DNA from 2 places in the Salinicola lusitanus genome. Region 1 is predicted to be linked to the other one. Evidence: predicted binding sites of a transcription regulator. Region 1 holds the regulator's gene; the other holds the start of a gene.

What was found. Region 1 encodes sigma-54, which starts transcription at its own class of promoters, with help from an activator protein. Its sites were predicted from a motif close to TGGCACNNNNNTTGCTNT; they were not measured.
Region 2: the regulator sigma-54 is predicted to act here: its motif matches at 1,639-1,656, upstream of AAGT95_RS07180 (P-II family nitrogen regulator).

Annotation. Positions count from the first base shown of each region.
Region 1 is NZ_CP151919.1:4,169,824-4,173,232, forward strand. It holds gene lptA (lipopolysaccharide transport periplasmic protein LptA) at 1-195, shown strand, start outside; gene lptB (LPS export ABC transporter ATP-binding protein) at 289-1,014, shown strand; gene AAGT95_RS18880 (RNA polymerase factor sigma-54) at 1,154-2,581, shown strand; gene hpf (ribosome hibernation-promoting factor, HPF/YfiA family) at 2,701-3,009, shown strand; gene ptsN (PTS IIA-like nitrogen regulatory protein PtsN) at 3,019-3,409, shown strand, end outside.
Region 2 is NZ_CP151919.1:1,561,511-1,564,919, forward strand. It holds gene AAGT95_RS07175 (ammonium transporter) at 1-1,235, opposite strand, end outside; gene AAGT95_RS07180 (P-II family nitrogen regulator) at 1,261-1,599, opposite strand; gene AAGT95_RS07185 (accessory factor UbiK family protein) at 1,898-2,224, shown strand; gene AAGT95_RS07190 (YifB family Mg chelatase-like AAA ATPase) at 2,401-3,409, shown strand, end outside.

The DNA.
Region 1 (3,409 bases):
TATCACGCGGCCCAACGACGCGTGGAACTGATCGGTAACGCGGAGCTTCATCAGGCCGGCGACACCTTCGACGGTGCCTATGTCGAGTATTATCTCGACTCGCGACGCGTCCAGGCCCGTTCCGCCCAGAACAGCGACGGGAGCGGTGACGGCCGCGTCCGCATGACCCTCACGCCGCGTGACTCGTCCCAGTAACGCTCAAACCCTGACCCGGCACGGCCTCGAGCCGCCGCGTGGGGGCGTGATCGCCGACACCATATCCGGCGCGCAGCCACAAGGATCGTATTCATGAAAACGCTAACGGCCGCCAACCTTGCCAAGAGCTACAAGGGACGCCGAGTCGTCCACGACTTCAGCCTGACGCTGCGGCAAGGCAGCATTGTCGGCCTGCTGGGGCCGAATGGCGCCGGCAAGACCACCTCCTTCTACATGATCGTCGGCCTGGTCAAGTCCGATGCCGGCAGCGTCCATATCGACGACATGGATCTCAGCCGCGCACCGATGCACGACCGGGCGCGAGCCGGTATCGGCTATCTGCCGCAGGAAGCCTCGATCTTCCGCAAGCTGAGCGTTGCCGACAACATCATGGCCATCCTCGAGACGCGCAAGGACCTGGATCGTGCCGGGCGACGCGAGCGGCTGGAACAGCTGCTCGGCGACTTCCACGTCGATCACATTCGCGACAACCTGGGCATGAGCCTGTCCGGCGGCGAGCGGCGGCGGGTCGAGATCGCCCGTGCCCTGGCCACCGAGCCGGCCTTCGTGCTGCTCGACGAACCGTTCGCCGGTGTCGACCCCATCTCGGTCGGTGACATCAAGAGCATCATCCGCCAGCTGCGCGACCGCGAGATCGGCGTCCTGATCACCGATCACAACGTGCGCGAGACGCTCGACATCTGCGATAATGCCTACATCGTCGGCGACGGCCAGATCATCGCCGAGGGCCGGCCCCAGGCCATTCTCGAAAACCAGCGCGTCCGCGAGGTCTATCTCGGCCACGAGTTTCGCCTGTAGTCGCCTCTCCCCCGTCATGCCATCGGCAGCCATACCAGGCATCCGCACCGATGGCATGTTTCTTGCATGAAACGTTGCATCTCGTCACCGCAGCCAGTAACGTAAGCCTTCCACCGTTGATTGTGACGATCGTTTCTCCATGTCCATGAAGCCCTCGCTGCAACTCAGGGTCGGCACGCAGTTGACCATGACGCCTCAGCTCCAGCAGGCCATTCAACTGCTCCAGCTGTCGACGCTCGACCTCCGCCAGGAAATCCAGCAGGCGCTCGAATCCAACCCCATGCTGGAGATGGAAGAGCCCTACTCGGAGCAGGAAACTCAGGACGCCACGGAAGACGAGTGGGCCAGTGACATTCCCGACGAACTGGCCCTCGACAGCGACTGGAGCGATACCTACCAGGACGCCCATGCCAGCTCGTCGGGCAGCGCCAGCGAAGAAGCGCCGGACTTCGACCGCAACGCCGCCGTGACCACCCTCCAGGATCATCTCCTCTGGCAACTGGCCATGGGAGATTTCGACGAGCGCGAGCGCGCGCTCGGGGAGTGCCTGATCGACGCCGTCAACGACGACGGCTACCTGGTGGGCTCGCTGGACGAGCTGGCGACGAGTCTGCGCGAGCAGCGCAGGGAGAGCGTCAGCATGGCCGATCTCGAGCACATGCTCATGCGCCTGCAGCAGTTCGATCCGACCGGCGTCGGCGCTCGCAATCTGCGCGAGTGCCTGCTGCTTCAACTCGGCACGCTGGACGACGACACGCCGCTGCTACCCCAGGCCAAGCGCCTGGTGCGCCAGTTCCTCGAGGCGCTGGCCGGCAACGACCGGCGACTGCTCAAGCGTCGCCTGCGCCTCGAGGAGAACGAACTCGACAGCGTCATCGCCCTGATCCGGACGCTGGAGCCGCGCCCGGGGCAGCGCTTTGATACCAGTCACGACGATTACGTGGTTCCCGATCTGGTTGCCACCCCCTCTCGCGATGGCTGGCGTATCGAACTCAATGCCGAAACCCTGCCGCGCCTGCGCATTCAGCCCGACTACGCCGCCCTGATCAAGCGGGCAGACAAGAGCGATGACAACACCTTCCTGCGCCAGCACCTGCAGGAAGCCCGCTGGCTGATCAAGAGTCTCTCCAGTCGCAACGATACCCTGCTCAAGGTGGGCCGAGAGATCATGTCGCGCCAGATCGGGTTCCTCGAGCGCGGTGAAGAAGCGATGAAACCCCTGATCCTGGCCGATATCGCCCGCAGCGTCGACATGCATGAATCGACGATCTCCCGCGTCACGACCCAGAAGTACATTCACACGCCACGCGGCGTATTCGAGCTGAAATATTTTTTCTCGAGCCAGGTCGGCGGCCAGGGCGGCGAAGGCGATAGCTATTCGAGTACCGCCATCCGCGCTCGCATCAAGAAATTCATTGGCGACGAATCCCCTCGCAAGCCGCTGTCGGACAGCAAACTGGTCGAATTGCTGGCCCAGTCCGATATCAGTGTGGCCAGACGCACCGTGGCCAAATATCGCGAAGCCATGGGCATTCCGTCCTCCAGCGAGCGCAAGCGTCTGGCCTGATACAGGGCTCCGAAACCCGTCAAGACTCGCCATTCCGAATCAGATCGATCACGATGCCTTTGCAGTCCCCTGAAAAGGGTTACAATCAGAAGTGCCATCTGCCGCAACAGGAGTGTGTCATGCAAGTGAACGTTACCGGCCACCATGTCGAGCTGACCGACGCCCTCCGGGACTACGTCGGAGAGAAACTCGTTCGTTTGGAGCGTCACTACGACAACATCACCAATGTCCAGGTCACCCTGAGTGTCGAGAAGGAACGCCAGCAGGCAGCCTGTACCCTGCACGCAGCAGGCGGCGATCTACACGCCGAAGCCAGCGACACCGACATGTATGCCGCCATCGATTCACTGGCCGACAAACTCGACCGCCAACTGGTCAAACACAAAGAGAAGGCACAAGCCCGCGCCCAAGGCGCAGGCGCCCGCTGACGCCTGATGATGACACTGGAAAGCATTCTGCCCCCCGAGCGAACTCTGTTCGAGGTCACGGGGGGCAGCAAAAAACGTCTGCTGGAATTCTTCAGCACCTTCATCGCCCAGAATACACCCAGTCTGGATAGCCATGAGGTCTTCAGCCGCCTGATCGGTCGCGAGCGACTGGGCAGCACGGGGATCGGCAACGGCGTTGCCATCCCCCATGCCCGCAGTCCGCATTGCAAAGGGCCGATCGCGGGATTCATGCGCCTGGAAGACGCCATCGACTTCGATGCCATCGACGGCGAGCCGGTGGATCTGGTTTTCGTGCTGCTGGTGCCGGAAGAGGCGGATGATGCGCATCTGTCGCTGCTGGCGGAAGTTGCCGGCATCATGAATCAGAGCAGCGTTCGGC
Region 2 (3,409 bases), 2.2 Mb from region 1:
TTGAATTCAGGATAGGCTTCCATACCGCATTCCGCGATATCGACGCCTTCATATTCTTCTTCTTCGGAGACTCGGATACCCATCACGGCCTTGATGATGCCCCACACCACCAGGCTGGCGATGAAGGTCCAGGCGAAGATGGTCGCGATACCCAGGAGCTGAGCGCCGAACGTGGCGTCGCCGTTGGAGAGCGGTACGGCGAGCAGGCCCCAGATGCCGACGACGCCATGGACCGAGATCGCGCCGACCGGGTCGTCGATCTTCACCTTGTCGAGCGTCACGATGGCGATGACCACCAGCAGACCACCGACAGCGCCGATCAGCGTTGCGCCAAGGGCAGTGGGAGCCAGCGGCTCGGCGGTGATGGCGACCAGGCCGGCCAGCGCGCCATTCAGCGCCATGGTCAGGTCCGCCTTGCGGAACCACAGCTTGGCCAGAATGATCGCGGCGATGACACCGCCGGCAGCCGCCGCGTTGGTGTTGACGAAGACCTGAGCAACGGCGTTGGCTTCATCGACATTGGACACCATCAGTTCGGAGCCGCCGTTGAAGCCGAACCAGCCCAGCCACAGGATGAAGGTCCCGAGCGTTGCCAGCGGCAGGTTGGAGCCAGGGATCGCGTAGATGGCGCCGTTCTTGCCGTACTTGCCCTTGCGAGCGCCCAGCAGCAGCACACCGGCGAACGCGGCCGTGGCACCACAGAGGTGGACGACGCCAGAGCCGGCGAAATCCTGGAAACCGGCCGCGTCGAGGAAGCCGCCACCCCATTTCCAGTAGCCCTGAATCGGGTAGATGAAGCCGGTCATGACGACTGCGAAGAGCATGAATGCCCACAGTTTCATACGCTCGGCGACGGCGCCGGAGACGATCGACATTGCGGTGGCAACGAAGACGACCTGGAAGAAGAAGTCGGAGCGTGCGGAGTAGTAGACGTCGCCGCCGCTGGACATCACGTCGTCGACGCTGTTCTCTGCGCCGATCAGGAAGCCGAGGTTGGGCAGGAAGCCACCGCTCTCGCTGGAGTACATGATGTGATAGCCCACCAGCAGGTACATGGTGCAGGCGATGGCGTAGAGAACGACGTTCTTGGTCAGGATCTCGGTGGTGTTCTTGGCGCGGACCAGTCCCGCCTCGAGCATGGCGAACCCTGCCGCCATCCACATCACCAGGGCGCCCGTCACCAGAAAGTAGAAGGTGTCGAGTGCGTAGGAAAGTTGAACTACTTGATCATTCATTCTTTTGTCTCCTCGTTCCGCGCCGTCAAACGGCGTCGGCCCCGCGTTCCCCGGTACGAATCCGGATCACATCTTCGAGTGGCGTGACGAATAGTTTGCCGTCGCCGATCTTGCCGCTGTTGGCGGCATTGCGGATCGAGTCCAGCACACCATCGACACGATCGTCTTCGACAGCGATCTCCACTTTCACCTTCGGCAGGAAATCGACGACATACTCCGCGCCGCGGTAAAGCTCTGTATGGCCTTTTTGACGACCGAACCCTTTCACTTCGGTGACGGTGATGCCTTGCACGCCGTTATCGGCCAGCGCTTCGCGCACATCGTCGAGCTTGAAGGGTTTAATGATGGCGGTGATGAGTTTCATCCCTTGTCTCTCCCGTAATCGGCTTGCGCCTTCAGGTGATAGGCAGGACACATGCCATTTGCCGATGAGGGTAAAAAAATCAATAAGTTGTTGGTGGTCTCGAGTGCGGCCGCTAGCGATGCGTCGCCGCCGAGACCGGTGGTTGCACCAGAATCATGCAGACCGGTTTTGTGGCTGCACCTTTTATGCGCAGGCGTAAAGCCGGGAGTTTACGTTATGCGCAGGCGTAAAGCCGGGAGTTTGCGTAGACTTGAGTGACAGGCCATCGAAGACATCGGGAAATCAAGGAGACAATTTCATGTCGGCACAGGATCGGTTCGAGCGTCTGACCAGGCAGCTGAGTGACAAGCTCCATGGTGCCTCCCAGGCGCCGGGTGACATCCAGCGCAACGTGCAGGGGGTATTGCGGGGCGCCATGGAGCGTATGGAGATCGTTTCCCGGGAAGATTTCGACATCATGATGGAAGTGCTCCAGCGCACGCGTGAGCGTGTCGAGGCGCTGGAGGAGCAGGTGGCGGCGCTGGAGAACACACTGCAGAGCGAGCAGGCGGCCCAGCCCCGCGTGGAGCCCAGCACTCCGCCAGGCGACGACACCGATGGCAGCGCCCACGGAACCAAACCCTGACCACGCCGGAGCTGACTCCAGTTGATTCGTGTCGCCGCCGGGCATCCTCGCCCGGCTGGTGGCGGCGATCGAGTTGCGATATCACGTAACATTATGTAGTTGTAGGGCCATGAAGGATGTCGCCCCGGCATCTCCTGGCCTGCGGCAACTGCCCAGGTGCCGACCTGGGAGCTCCCATGACGCTTGCCATCGTGCGCGCCCGCGCCAGCCTCGGACTCGAGGCCCCCGAAGTGCTGATCGAGGTTCATCTGAGTAACGGTTTGCCAGGGTTGACGCTGGTGGGCCTGCCCGAGGCCGCGGTCAAGGAGAGTCGCGAACGGGTTCGCAGCGCGCTCATCAACGCCGGTTTCGAGTTTCCTTCACGTCGCATCACGCTCAACCTGGCGCCTGCCGACCTGCCCAAGGATGGCGGTCGCTTCGATCTGCCCATTGCGCTGGGCATTCTGATGGCGTCCGGCCAGGTTCCCGTCGAGGCGGCCGAACGGCTCGAAGTCGTCGGCGAGCTGGCGCTGGACGGTGCGCTGCGGCCGGTCACGGGCGCACTCCCGACGGCACTGGCGGCGCGGCGCTCAGGCCGGGGGCTTATCGTTCCGCTCGCCAATGCCGATGAGGCGGCATTGGCCGACGGCGTCGAGGTGTTCGCGGCGGGGCATCTGCTCGAGGTCGTGGGCCATTTACTCGGTCGCGAGAAGCTCGTTGCGCACCAATTTGGCGCGCCCGTCAACGCGGAACTGCCCCAACCGGACATGGCAGATGTCAAAGGGCAGCATCAGGCGCGCCGGGCACTGGAGGTCGCGGCGGCGGGTGGTCACAACCTGTTGCTGGCGGGGCCGCCAGGCACGGGCAAGACCATGTTGGCGAGCCGGCTGGCCGGCATTCTGCCACCGCTGACACAGGATGAGTCGCTCGAGGTGGCGGCGGTACGGTCGGTGTGCGGGCTGCCGATCATGGAGCGCTGGGGGCAGCGGCCGTTTCGCAATCCGCACCACACCTCGAGCAGCGTGGCGCTGGTGGGCGGCGGTGCGCGGCCGCGGCCCGGCGAGATCTCGCTCGCGCACCAGGGCGTGCTGTTTCTGGATGAACTGCCGGAGTTCGACCGCCACGTGCTGGAAGTGCTGCGGGAGCCGATGGAGTCGGCGCAGATCCTGATCTCCCGGGCCAATCATCAGCGCCGCTTTCCGGCCC